3 regions of the Phytomonospora sp. NPDC050363 genome follow, and region 2 is predicted to be linked to each of the others. Evidence: riboswitches for the same ligand, from Rfam matches in the RefSeq annotation. Region 2 holds a riboswitch; each other region holds the start of a gene.

Region 1 (4,204 bases), on a different contig from region 2:
CGGTCGCTGGCAACGGCTTCCCGAACGCGACACCGACCCGACCCGGCGTCTGCACGCACGGGCGGCCGCCTCGCTGGACCGGCACGGCGTCCTCGTCCGGGAGACGACCGTCGGCCTCTATCCGGTGCTCTCGGCCATGGAGGACAGGGGCGCGGTCCGGCGCGGCTACTTCGTGGCGGGCCTCGGCGCGGCGCAGTTCGCCGAGCCGGGCGCCGTCGACCGCCTGCGCGCGTGTGCGCTTCCCGGCGGGGACGAGATCGTCGTGCTCGCCGCGACCGACCCGGCGAACCCCTTCGGGGCGGGCCTGTCCTGGCCGGACGCGCGGGAGACCGTCGCCGACGGCAGCGGAGGGCACCGGCCCGGTCGCCGCGCGGGAGCGCTGGTGGTCCTGGCCGGCGGCGAACTCGCGCTCTATGTCGAACGCGGCGGCCGCACAATGCTGTCGTACACGGAGGACGAGCGCGTGCTCGGCGCGGCGGCCGTGGCGCTGGTGGACACCGTCCGCCGCGGTGGGCTCGGATCCCTCGCGGTCGAGCGCGGGGACGGCGAACCCGTCGCGGGGACGGTGCTCGGCGCGGCCCTGGCCGCCGCGGGCTTCCGGGAGACACCGCGCGGCCTGCGGCTGGGTTAGGGGCGAGTCGGTGGGTCACCGAGGGCTGCGGCTCCCACGGGACCCACCGGTCAAGCCCTAGGCGGCGGCTTCGAGGGCCGTGACGAAGTTGGTCATGTCGGCGACCGGCGAGCCGCCGATCGTGGCGGTGGGAACCGCGCCGACGCCGGACTCGGTGGTGCCGGTCTCGACCCAGTCGGCGTACTTCGTCGTGCGCACGCAGTCCGCGAACGGGTCCGCGAGGCCGATGGGGGTTCCGCCCTGGACCAGTTCCTCGTCGGAGAGGCCGGGGCCGCCCTCGACGGGCCGGCTGGTGAACAGGAAGTCGGCGTAGGCCTCGAACTCACCCTGGTCGGCAGCGCACACCGACGCCGACGCGGCCCTCGTCGAGTACTCGTCGGTGGACATGGAGTCCAGGAAGTTCAGCGGGTGGTAGACGACCGTGATCCGGTTCGCCGCGGTGAACTCTCGCAGTGTCTTACCCGCGTTGGCGTGGAACTCCCCGCAAGGCGGGCACTGGAAGTCCAGCCAGATCTCGACCTTGACGGGACCCTCGCCGACGACGACGCCGTGTCCTTCCACCGCCGCTGTGGGCGCGCCTCCCCCACCGCTGCGCTCGTCGGCGCCGCCCGACCACAGTGCGACGCCGCCGATGATGAGGGCGGCGACCAGGACGACCGCTCCGACGACCGCCCCGACGATCAGGCCGGTCCGCTTCGGTGCGGCCGGAGGCAGCCCGGGGCCTGCGGGCCAGCCCGGCTGTCCGGGGAAACCCTGCTGGGGCCCGGGTGGGTAGCCCGGCTGGGGCTGGTATCCGGGCGGGGGCGGCTGTGCGGGCCAGCCGCCGGCCTGCGGCTGGCCTTGCGCGGGAGGCTGCTGGCCCCATTGCGGCCCGGGCTGTCCCTGCGGCGGGGGCTCCTGCCCGTACTGCGGATAGGGCTGTCCCTGCTGCTGCCATTGGGGATCGGTCATGGCGGGATCTTAGTTGCCCCGGGCGAACCGCCACGACCCCACCGTCCGGGGCGGACCGGTCCCCTCAAGCCTCGGCTGCGTCGCGAAGGGCGGAGCGCAGGGCGAGCCGGTGCGTGCGACGGATCTCGGCCTCCCGCGAGCGGCGGACGTCGGCGTCCGAGCCGATCACGAGCGGCGGGACCGGGCGAGGGCTTCCCGTGTCGTCGACGGCGACCATCACCAGGTGGGCGGTGGCCACGGTGGTGGCGGGCACCGACTCGTCCCAGCGGTCGGCGGTGACCTTGACCGCCACCTCCATGGAGCTGCGCCCGGTCCAGGTGATCTGGGCGTCGACGTGCACGACGTCCCCGACCCGCACGGCCACCAGGAAGGCCGTCTCGTCCATGGAGGCGGTGACGGCGGGTCCCTCGCTGTGCCGTGCGGCGACGACGCCGGCGACGGAGTCGATGAGCTTGAGGATCACCCCGCCGTGCACGGTTCCCATGAGGTTGGTGTCCTGCGGGCCCATGATGCTCGACATGGTGACCCGGGAGGCCGAGGGCGGACGCGCGGTCCCCGCGGCATCCGGCCGGTCCAATGTGGTCATGCTCGTTCCTTCCCTCGCGAACGGACGCCGACCGTCGAACGAGGGCGGGACAGGGCACGAGGGGTTCGCGCTCCCGTTCGGCCCACCCGCGAGACCGGCGGTCACCGCGCACGCGGTCGCGCGCGGGGCGCGGGCAGGTATCGGGCTCACGGCGCAATGCGCGTTGACCGTTGCGGGGCAGCCCCGGACTTCCACCGGGTTCCCTCTCGGCGCCGGGACCGGGCGGTCGCCGGCGCACCAGCGCCATGATCAGGTTAGTCGCGCGGGGCCGTGGGAGCATGGTGCCGTCCATCACGGTGAGGAGGCAATCGTGCGCGTGGAACTCGTACAGGGCGATATCACCGCGGAGAAGACCGACGCGATCGTCAATGCGGCCAACTCCTCCCTGCTCGGCGGCGGAGGAGTCGACGGCGCCATCCACCGCGCCGGAGGCCCCGCGATCCTCGCCGAGTGCGAAAAACTGCGGCGGTCGCGGTACGGCAAGGGCCTGCCGACCGGCGAGGCCGTCGCCACGACGGCGGGCCGACTACCCGCCCGCTGGGTGATCCACACCGTCGGCCCCCACTACTGGCCCGACGAGGACCAGACCCACCTCCTGCGGTCCTGCTACGTGCGCGGCCTCGCCGTCGCCGACGAGCTGGGCGCGCGCACGATCGCCTTTCCGCTCATCTCGGCGGGGATCTTCGGCTGGCCGCCCGACGACGCGATCCGGGTGGCCCTCGACGCGATGGACACCACGCCCACCTCCGTCGAGAGTGCCCGGCTCGTCCTGTTCGACGAGGAGACCTTCGAACTCGCCGGGGACGTCCGCTCACGGATGTGACGGGAAGCAGCCGGCGAAGGGGTCGCTCCAAGCCCTGCGCGCATCCTCGCCCTCCGCGAGTTCCAGGTCGGTCAGCAGGCAGTCCTCTAGTCGCACCCGCAGCTCGTCGACGTCGAAACCCTCGCCGATGAAGGCCAGCGAGTTTCCCCGGTCGCCGTAGTAGGGGTCCCAGTCGAGCGCGGCGGCGACACGGCGGACGGCGCTGTGCGCTTCCCGGGATTCCACCGGGACCGCGTCGAGCCACGGTCCCAGAGAAGCCATGGCGATGCCGCCGCCGGCGGCTTCGAAGGCGACGACGGTGTCGGGCTGCGTGGCCAGCCAGAGGTGTCCGCGTGCACGGAGGGCCGAGTAAGCGATCTCATCCAGGCGCGCGTGCAGCCGCTCGGGGTGGAAGGGCCTGCGGGCGGCGAAGAGCATCGAGATGACCCCGCAGTCCTCGAAGGGTGCGTGCACGCCCAGGGTGAGCCCGGCGAGCGCGCGGGCCGGGCCCGGCGGGCGTCGCGGGTCGTGGCGGCCGGTGCGCAGGATCGCGGCGGCCAGGCCGTGGTCGTCGGAGGGTTCGGGGTGGGCGGCCCAGGGTGCGAGCCTGCGGGCCAGCACACCGAGGCGGGCGGTTTCGTAGGCGCCGCCGGCGGCTTCGCCGTGAAGGAGGACGGTGTCGGCGTACTCGATCTGGCGGACGACGACCTCGGCGACGCCGCGTGTGTCCTCGACGGGGGTGCGGCGGCGGCGGGCGATGTCGTCGACGCTGCTGAGGTCGCCTCGGAGGCTGAGAGCGTCGAGGACAGTGGTGCAGGAGTCGACCCGGATGACCTCGGCCGCCGGGGTGCCGTCGACGTGGAGGTGGGCGCAGGCTTCGGCGACGGATTGGGGTTCGACGGTCTCCGGGAGCTCGACGAGCAGTGGCCTGCCGGGGTGGTCACGGGCCAGGCGCATCAGGACCGGCACGAGGTCCTCGCGGATGGCGCAGGTGCCGCAGCCGTGGGTGAGGCGGGTCTCCCCTTCTTCGAGGATGCCGGAGGAGTCGCGGATCCGGCGGCGGACGACACCGTCGGCGAGTGCGGTGAGGTCGTGGCCGACGAGGAGCAGTTCGGGTTCGGCGTTCAGGAGGCGGTCGGCGACGGCGGTGGTGGCGTGGGCGTGGAAGCCGGCGAGGACGGTGACGGGGGTGCGTGTCACGGGGGTGGGGGTCGTCGGCCGGGGCGGGGCGGCG
Region 2 (4,204 bases):
GCCGGGAGCGGCAGTCCGTCGACGCGGCAGATGAAGGCCTTGCCCCAGCGCTGGGTGCCGGTGATGACGAACCCGGCGTCTTCGAGGGCTTCCAGTCCGGTGGCGGGATCGCCGAGCGCGCAACGGGTGTCGACGCTTCCGCCGAACGCGGTGAAGTCGACGACGACGGTGACGCCGGTGGTCCCGGCGCAGGCGGCGGCGTGCGCGGGGCGCGCGGTCGGGTCGGCGGCGATGAGCGCGACCGAGGCGAGCGCGGCGGCGAGCAGGAGCACCGCGCGGCGGGTGAGGGTGGACAGGGTCATGTCGGTGCTCCTTCTAGTGGCAGTACAGGAGGGGGTCGCCGGTGGCCGAGCCGTCGGCGTCGAGGTCGGCGAGGCTGGTCGTGCCGAGGCCGAGGACGGCTTGGGCGGTGGCGCGATTGGCGGTCGACGGGTCGAAGGGCCCGGCCTTGAGGTTGATCGCGCCGCGGGTGGCGATGGTTCCGGTGCAGTCGATCTGGAGGGTCTTGACGAACTGGCGGGCCTTGATCGCCGCGCCGAGGCGTCCGCCGGCGAGCAGGGCCTGGGCGGCCAGGCCGGTGCTGTTGGCGTTCTCGACGCCGAGGTCGCTGAAGGATCCGTTGGGCGACTGGACGCTCGCCAGCCAGCGCAGTCCGGCGCCGGCGTCCGGCCAGCGGCCGACGGCGAGGAGCGCCTGGACGGCGTAGGCGGTGGCGTCGACGCTGCTCGTGCAGGTCGACTCTCCGAACAGCAGCGGGTAGCCGCCGTCGGCGCAGCGGCTGCCGGCGAGGAAGCCGACCGCCGTCGAGGGCGCCCCGGTCGTGGTGCGGTCGAGCGTCAGGATCGCCAGCGACTGGCTGAAGGCGTTGCTGTAGTCGCCCCAGGCCGAGGCGTCGGAGAAGCGGCCGGTGGCCGTCTCCAGGGCGCGCAGGCGGGCTTCGAGGTCGAGGCCGGCGAAGGTGCTGGGGTCGCCGCCGCGGACCTGGACGGCCAGCGAGAGCTTCGCGGTGGCGCCGGCGTAGGACTCGGTGCCCTCGCCGACGTAGCCGCCGGTGACGCCGGGTTCGGCGAGCCAGTCGAGGGCGCGGTCGGCGTGGTCGTCGGCCGTCCCGGTCGCCGCGAAGGCGAACACGGCGTCGAGGGTGAGTCCCTGGTCGGGGTAGGCGACGCCGTCGAAGACGGTCTCGAAGCGTTCGCCGTCGACCATCTGGCGGGCGAGCCAGCCGGCGGCGGCCTCACCGCGGTCGACTGTGGGGGGCGATGCCGCGACGGGCGTGGCGGCGAGGACCGCGAGCGCGAGTCCGCCGATGAGGGCGGCGCGCGGCAAGAGGCGGTGTGACATGGGCGTGGTTACGCCTTTCCGGTATGCGGGACCGCGCACCGGTCGTCACGGGCATTGGGGGCGCCTGAGCATCCGGTCGCCGTCCCGCGGACCACGACGGGAAATGGGCGAAGCAGGACGGGCGGGTATTCGGGCTCGCCGCGGTTGCGACCGCGGCCCACCGTTGCGGGTCAGCGCCGGATTTCGACCGGACTTCCCCCGCTACCGTCCTCATTGGAGTTGCAGCAGGCAGTATGGACAGCCGCACGGGGAGTGTCAAGACGGGCCTGAGGGCACGGCCCGAATGTGTGCCGTATCGCTCTGGCGAGCTGGCGCACGGGCGGTCGCCGGCAGTAGACTCCGGTCGCCGGTGATGAGCCGGCGACACAATCGAATCGCGTGTGCGACAAGGGGAAGCCGGTGCGAATCCGGCGCTGACCTGCAACCGTGAGCGGCGAGAGCCGCAAGTCGGAACACCTGCCGTACGCGTGCACTGCTTCTCACTGTCATGGTCTGCGGTGTGGAGCCCGGTAGCCGAGTCTTTCGGGCCCCTGCGGCATTCGTCACGGATGCGCCAGGGGTTCTTTCGTTCCACCGCCCTTCCGGGTCCCCGACGCCGACCGCCCCTCGCGCGTTGAAAGGTGCCCCCGATGCCCGGCAGACCATCCGGCCGAACCCTGGCCATCCTCGGAGCGGGAGCCTCGGTACTCGTGGCCGCCGCCGTGGCCATGTCCCCCTCCGCCCTGGCCGACACCGCCGCCGCCCGCGACGCCGCGACCTGGCAGGCCGGCGAGATCACCGCGGAGGGCCACATCCCCACCGGCTGGGGCACCACGGACTGGGGGCTGACGATCGACACCCTCATCGCCCTGAAGGCCACCGGTGTCGAGAAGGCCACCGCCGACAAGATCACCGCCGCCCTCGAAGAGCGCGCCTGGGAGTACTTCTCCCTCGACCTGTGGGACACCAAGGGCCAGCGCATCGCCGGCGCGGCCGCGAAGGTCCTGTACGCCGCCACGATCTCGGACGCCGACCCGGAGGCCTTCGGCGACTACGACATGCGCCAGGAGGTCCTGGACCTCGTCGCCGGTGCCGACAAGGGCCCCGAGGAGGGCCGGGTCAAGAACAAGGTCACCGACGGCAGCGACTCCAGCAACACCTTCGACCAGTCCCTGGCGATCCTCGGGCTGGCCGGCTCGGGCGACGTGCCGCAGAGCGCCGTCGACTTCCTCATCGACCAGCAGTGCTCCGAGGGCGGTTTCCGCCTGTACCCCTACGCCTTCGGCGGCACGACCGTCAACGGCGACTGCGACGCGCAGGAGAACCCGGTCCTCGACCCCGACTCCACCGGCATGGCCGTGCAGGCGCTCCTCGCCGCCGCCGGGGACGGTGCCGAGGGCGCCGCCGCGGCCGCGAAGAAGGGCGGCGACTGGCTCAAGGAGATCCAGCGCGCCGACGGCGAGTTCGGCGGCTCGGGTCCCACCGAGGCGTCCAACGCCAACTCCACCGGCCTGGCCGGACAGGCCCTGGCCGCCACCGGGCACCAGGCGGAGGCCGACCGGGCCGCCGCGTGGGTCGCCGCGCGCCAGATCACCGCCGCCGACGCCGGTGCGGCGAGCGAGGACGTCGGCACGATCGCCTACAACGACGAGCTGCTCGCCGACGCGAAGGCCAACGGCCTCGACCCGCTCCAGCGCGACACCTGGCGCCGGGCCACCCCGCAGGCGCTGCTGGTGCTCGCGCAGGTCCCGCTGGGCGAGATCGGCAAGACCGACCCGAACCCCGGCGGCTCCGACTCGCCGAGCCCGACGGACCCCACGAGCTCCTCGCCGACGGCGACCGCCACGCCGACCCCCACGGACCCGGCCTCCTCGGCGCCGGTCACCACTCCGGCCACCACGACGACGGTCGGCGTCCCCCCAGGCCCCGGCGGCAACGGCAAGCTCCCGCTGACCGGTTCGAGCCTGCTCATGTTCGGCGGTGCCGCGCTGATCCTGCTGGCAGGCGGCGCGGTGCTGTTCCTCGCCGCCCGCAAGCGCAAGGGGGCGCAAACATCATGAGCACCCCCCGACGCATCCTCCACGCGCTCGCCGCCGTGGCGCTGCTCGCCGGGCTGAGCACGGCGGTCGCGGCATCGCCGGCCTCGGCGGTCGACGGGTCGAAAGGCACGCCCGGCCACTGCCCCGACGCCACCGGCGTCACGGTGGTCATCGACTTCCAGGAGCTCGGCGGGACCACGATCATCCGCTGCGCCCCCGGCGATCAGGCGACCGGGCACGCGGCGCTGAAGAACGCCGGGATCCAGATCACCGGCACCAACCGCTGGGGCGAGGCCTTCGTCTGCCGGATCGAGGGCAAGCCGGGAGCGGCCGACGAACCGTGCATCGACACTCCCCCCGCCACCGCCTACTGGAGCTACTGGCACTCGCCCAACGGCGGGAACTGGACCTACAGCCAGTGGGGCGTGATGAACCGCAAGCCGCCGCAGGGCAGCTTCGAGGGCTGGTCGTTCTCCAAGAACAAGTCGGCGACGAGCAACCCGGCGCCGCGCATCGCCCCGGTGCGGCCCGCGCCGCCGCCCACCGGCGGAAACGACGGTGGCGGTGACGACGGGAACGACGGCGGTGACGACGGCTCCGGCTCGAACGGGTCGGGCTCCCCCGGCGGCGGTGATCCGGCGAAACCCGGCGACGACGAGCCCGGCGCCCCGAAGAAGCCCGGCGAGTCGGGCGCTCCCTCCGCGAGCACCGGCCCGTCCGCGCCCGTCGAGTCCTCCCCGGGCACGGCCGTGCTGCCCACCGAGGCGCCCGGCTGGACCGGGGTCGGCGAGGACGGCATGCAGAACGCGTCGAACGCGACCAGCCGCGGCATCCCCGGCAGCACC
Region 3 (4,204 bases), on a different contig from region 2:
CCGAACGCGAAACCGAACTGCCCGCCGGTCTCGTTCAGGGCGGCGGCCGAGCCCGCCTTCTCCGGCGGCGTGGCGGCCATGATCAGCTGGACGCCCAGCGTCACGAGCGGCCCGGAGCCCAGGAAGATCAGCGTGAACCCGGCCGCGAGCACGAGCGGCCCGGACGTGGTGTCGGTCCGCGTCAGCATGACCAGCCCGGTCACCGAGACCGCCAGACCGGCGCCGATCAGGTAGGCCGGCCGAAACCGCCTGGCGAGCAGCGGCGACACGATGAACGAGATGGCGTTGGCGATCACGGCCGGCATCATCCACATGCCCGCCTCGAACGGCGAGAGCCCTTCGACCAATTGCAGGTCCTGCGTGATGAACAGCATGAGCGCGCCCATCAGCAGCGTCGCCGACAGCGTGCCGCCCAGCGCGGTACTGAACGAACGGTTCGCGAACAGCCGCAGGTCGAGCAGCGGGTGCTCCAGGCGCCGCTGCCTGCGGGCGAACAGGACCGCGAACAGCACCCCGACGACCAGCGCGGCCATGGGGGGCAGGCTCCCGCCGTTGTGCGCCAGTTCCTTGAGCCCGTAGACGGCCGGCAGGACCGCCGCGAGGGACAGCGCGACGCTGACCAGGTCGAGTTTCCCGCCTCCGGGCGCGCGGAACTCGGGCAGCAGGATGGGGCCGAGCACGAGCAGCAGCGCCATCGCCGGCACGCCGAGCAGGAAGACCGAGCCCCACCAGAACCGGGTGAGCATCGCGCCGCCCACCAGCGGCCCGATCACCGCGCCGGCCGAGAAGCACAGGCCCCAGATCCCGATCGCCAGCCCCATCTGGCGGGCGTCGCGGAACAGGGTGCGGATCAGCGACATGGTCGACGGCGCGAGAACGGCGCCGGCCACGCCCAGCACGGCGCGGGCACCGATCAGCATCGCCGGACTGACCGAGTAGGCCGCCACGACGGAGGCGGCGCCGAAGGCCGCGGCCCCGATCAGCAGGAGCCGCCGCCGGCCGATCCGGTCGCCGAGCGTGCCCATGGTGATCAGGAATCCGGCGAGCATGAAACCGTAGACGTCGGTGATCCACAGCTGCTCGACGCCGTCGGCGCCGAGGTCGGCCGTCATGTGAGGCAGGGCGAGGAGCAGCACGTACACGTCGATGGAGACCAGCAGCGTCGGCAGGGCGAGCACCGCCAGCGCGATCCATTCGCGCCGGCCGGCCCTCGCCGGGATCGAGTCGTTCATGAGCGTCCTTTCCGAATGCGGGACGGGTGTCACCGATCTGTCGGGGCGGGTGATCACTTCTCGACATCCGGCGCGGAGAAATTCTCGGCGCGGGTGCGCCACCGTCCTCTGTGCACACCCCGTCCCCGGCCCCACCAGCCCTCCCGCGCGGCACCGAAGCGGGCCTCCTGGAACCCCTTGGCGCCCTACCTCACATGCGCCACGCCCGAACATCTTGGGGTCCACATTTCCCACTACCCCAACATGTAGTCTGTTCCACGCCAACGGTTCACGGGAAGCCACCTGCTTCCCGTGAGGCAACAGGGAACCCGGTGAGAGTCCGGGACTGTCCCGCAACGGTGAGCGGCCCCGCCGCGAGTCCGGAGACCTGCCGCTGGCGCGCGCGCCGACGGCGCGTGCCGCTCCCCGGTCTCGTGGACAGGACCGCAGCGAACGCGTGCGCCCGTCCCGGCGTGCGTCGTCCGCCTCGTCCGCGTCCACCGGAGAGCGATCGGATCGACGTACGCGAGGAGGCCGTCTCGTCATGGCAATCACCACCGTGAGCTTCACCGGGGACGCCGGAACCGCCGAAGCGGCACCGGCCCTCCACACCCGCATCTTCGTGGCGGCCGAGGGACTGCCCGACACCGAACCGGCGCGAGTCGTCCGCGCCGTCGAGACCGGCCGGGCGCCCGGTTCGACCGAGGCCGAGGACCTCGAACTCGCCGTCCGGGCCGCGGCGGCCCTGATCGGCACCGACCCGCAGTACTCGCGGCTGGCCGCGCGGCTGCTGGCGCACGTGATCCACGACGAGGTGGCCGGCGGCGGGCTGCGCTCCTTCGGCGATTCGGTCGCCGAGGGACACCGCCTGGGCCTGCACAACACCGAACTGGCGGCCTTCGCGGCGGCGAACACCGCCGCACTGAACTCCCTTGTGGACGACGCCGCCGACGACCGCTTCGGCTATTTTGGGCTCCGCACCGTCTACGACCGCTATCTCCTGCGCCATCCCACGACCCGCAAGGTCATCGAGACCCCGCAGTGGTTCCTGCTTCGTGTGGCCGCCGGCCTGTCCTCGACGGTGGAGGAGGCGGCCGAACTCTACGGATTGACCAGCCGTCTCGCCTACCTGCCGAGCTCGCCGACCTTGTTCAACTCCGGCACGGCCCACCCCCAGTTGTCGTCCTGCTTCCTCCTCGACTCCCCGCGTGACGAGCTGGAGGCCATCTACGGCCGCTACACCGACATCGCGCGCCTTTCGAAGTTCGCCGGCGGCATCGGCGTCTCCTGGACCCGCGTCCGCTCGCGCGGCTCGCTCATCAAGGGCACCAACGGCAACAGCAACGGCATCGTCCCGTGGCTGCGGACGCTCGACTCCTCCGTCGCCGCGGTCAACCAGGGCGGCCGCCGCAAGGGCGCGGCCTGTGTCTACCTGGAGCCGTGGCACGCCGACATCGACGAGTTCCTCGAACTCAAGGACAACACCGGTGACGAGGCGCAGCGCACGCACAACCTCAACCTGGCCGTGTGGGTCCCCGACGAGTTCATGCGCCGGGTCGAGGCCGACGCGCCCTGGTCGCTGTTCGACCCGAAAGACGTCCCGCTGCTCACCGACCTGTGGGGTGAGCGCTTCGACGCCGCCTACGCCGAGGCCGAGGCGGCCGGGCTGGCGAGGCGGACGGTCCCGGCGCGGACCCTGTACGCGCGGATGATGCGGACGCTGGCGCAGACCGGCAACGGCTGGATGACCTTCAAGGACGCCGCCAACCGCGCGAGCAACCAGACCGCGCGCGAGAACAACGTGATCCACCTGTCGAACCTGTGCACCGAGATCCTGGAGGTCACCGACAACGACACCACGGCAGTGTGCAACCTGGGTTCGATCAACCTGTCGGAGCACGTCGCGGCCGATGGCGTGGACTTCGCGGCGCTGGCGCGCACGGTCCGCACGGCGGTGAGGTTCCTCGACCGGACCATCGACCGCAGCTACTACCCGACCGACCCGGCGGGCGCGAGCAACCGGAAGTGGCGTCCGGTGGGCCTGGGCGTGATGGGGCTGGCCGACGTCTTCTTCAAGCTGCGGCTGCCCTTCGACTCGCCGTCGGCCAAGGAGCTGTCGACGCGGATCGCCGAGGAGATAGCGCTCACCGCCTACGAGACCTCGGCCGAGCTGGCCGAGCGCCTCGGCCGCCACCCGTCGTACCCGGACACCCGGGCCGCCGACGGCGTCCTGCACGTCGACCACTTCCCGCAGGCCGTGATCGCCCAGCCGGAGCGGTGGGATGCTCTGCGCGCCAAGGTCTCCCGCACCGGACTGCGCAACTCGCTGCTCATCGCGATCGCCCCGACGGCGACGATCGCGGCGATCGCGGGCAGCGCCGAGTGCATCGAGCCGGTGGTGTCCAACGTGTTCAAGCGCGAGACGCTGTCGGGCGAGTTCCTCCAGGTCAACCCGTACCTGATCGCCGAGCTCAAGCGGCTCGGGCGCTGGAACGACGCCACGCGCGGGGCGCTGCTGGGGTCGGAGGGCTCGGTACAGGACTTCGACTGGCTGCCCGCCGAGCTGAAATCGCTGTACCGCACGGCGTGGGAGCTGCCGCAGAAGGCACTGATCGACCTGGCCGCGGCGCGCACGCCGTTCATCGACCAGAGCCAGTCGCTCAACCTGTTCATGGCCGCCCCGACGATCGGGAAGCTGTCGTCGATGTACGCCTACGCGTGGCGCGAGGGCCTCAAGACCACGTACTACCTGCGTTCCCGTCCGGCGACGCGGATCCAGCAGACCACGGTGGCCGCCGAGCGTCCGGCGTCGATCGTGGAGCTGCCGCGGTTCACCGCCGACGAGGCCGTCGCCTGCTCCCTGGAGAACCCCGAGGTCTGCGAGGCGTGCCAGTGACATCCCACCACGACGACGTCAGAGAGGAACACCGGTGACCGTCCCCCACCAGCGAAACCAGCAGATGCTGCTCGACCCGGGCATGGACCTGACCCTG

What was found. A riboswitch is a leader RNA that binds a small molecule or an ion and turns the genes downstream of it on or off. The one in region 2 is predicted to bind cobalamin.
Region 1: another riboswitch for cobalamin. It lies ahead of AB0I28_RS03480 (acyl-CoA thioesterase); the one in region 2 lies ahead of AB0I28_RS08920 (cell wall anchor protein).
Region 3: another riboswitch for cobalamin. It lies ahead of AB0I28_RS35345 (ribonucleoside-diphosphate reductase subunit alpha); the one in region 2 lies ahead of AB0I28_RS08920 (cell wall anchor protein).

What each region holds. Positions count from the first base shown of each region.
Region 1 covers NZ_JBFAKK010000001.1:791,911-796,114, reverse strand. Annotated here, with positions in the region: gene AB0I28_RS03490 (DEAD/DEAH box helicase) at 1-631, shown strand, start outside; gene AB0I28_RS03485 (thioredoxin domain-containing protein) at 689-1,582, opposite strand; gene AB0I28_RS03480 (acyl-CoA thioesterase) at 1,647-2,168, opposite strand; cobalamin riboswitch at 2,283-2,425, opposite strand; gene AB0I28_RS03475 (O-acetyl-ADP-ribose deacetylase) at 2,479-2,991, shown strand; gene AB0I28_RS03470 (GTP-binding protein) at 2,980-4,204, opposite strand, start outside.
Region 2 covers NZ_JBFAKK010000003.1:178,016-182,219, reverse strand. Annotated here, with positions in the region: gene AB0I28_RS08930 (hypothetical protein) at 1-302, opposite strand, end outside; gene AB0I28_RS08925 (peptidase) at 316-1,341, opposite strand; cobalamin riboswitch at 1,444-1,601, opposite strand; cobalamin riboswitch at 1,683-1,820, shown strand; gene AB0I28_RS08920 (cell wall anchor protein) at 1,971-3,380, shown strand; gene AB0I28_RS08915 (hypothetical protein) at 3,377-4,204, shown strand, end outside.
Region 3 covers NZ_JBFAKK010000018.1:128,813-133,016, forward strand. Annotated here, with positions in the region: gene AB0I28_RS35340 (MFS transporter) at 1-1,232, opposite strand, end outside; cobalamin riboswitch at 1,480-1,622, shown strand; gene AB0I28_RS35345 (ribonucleoside-diphosphate reductase subunit alpha) at 1,756-4,107, shown strand; gene AB0I28_RS35350 (ribonucleotide-diphosphate reductase subunit beta) at 4,172-4,204, shown strand, end outside.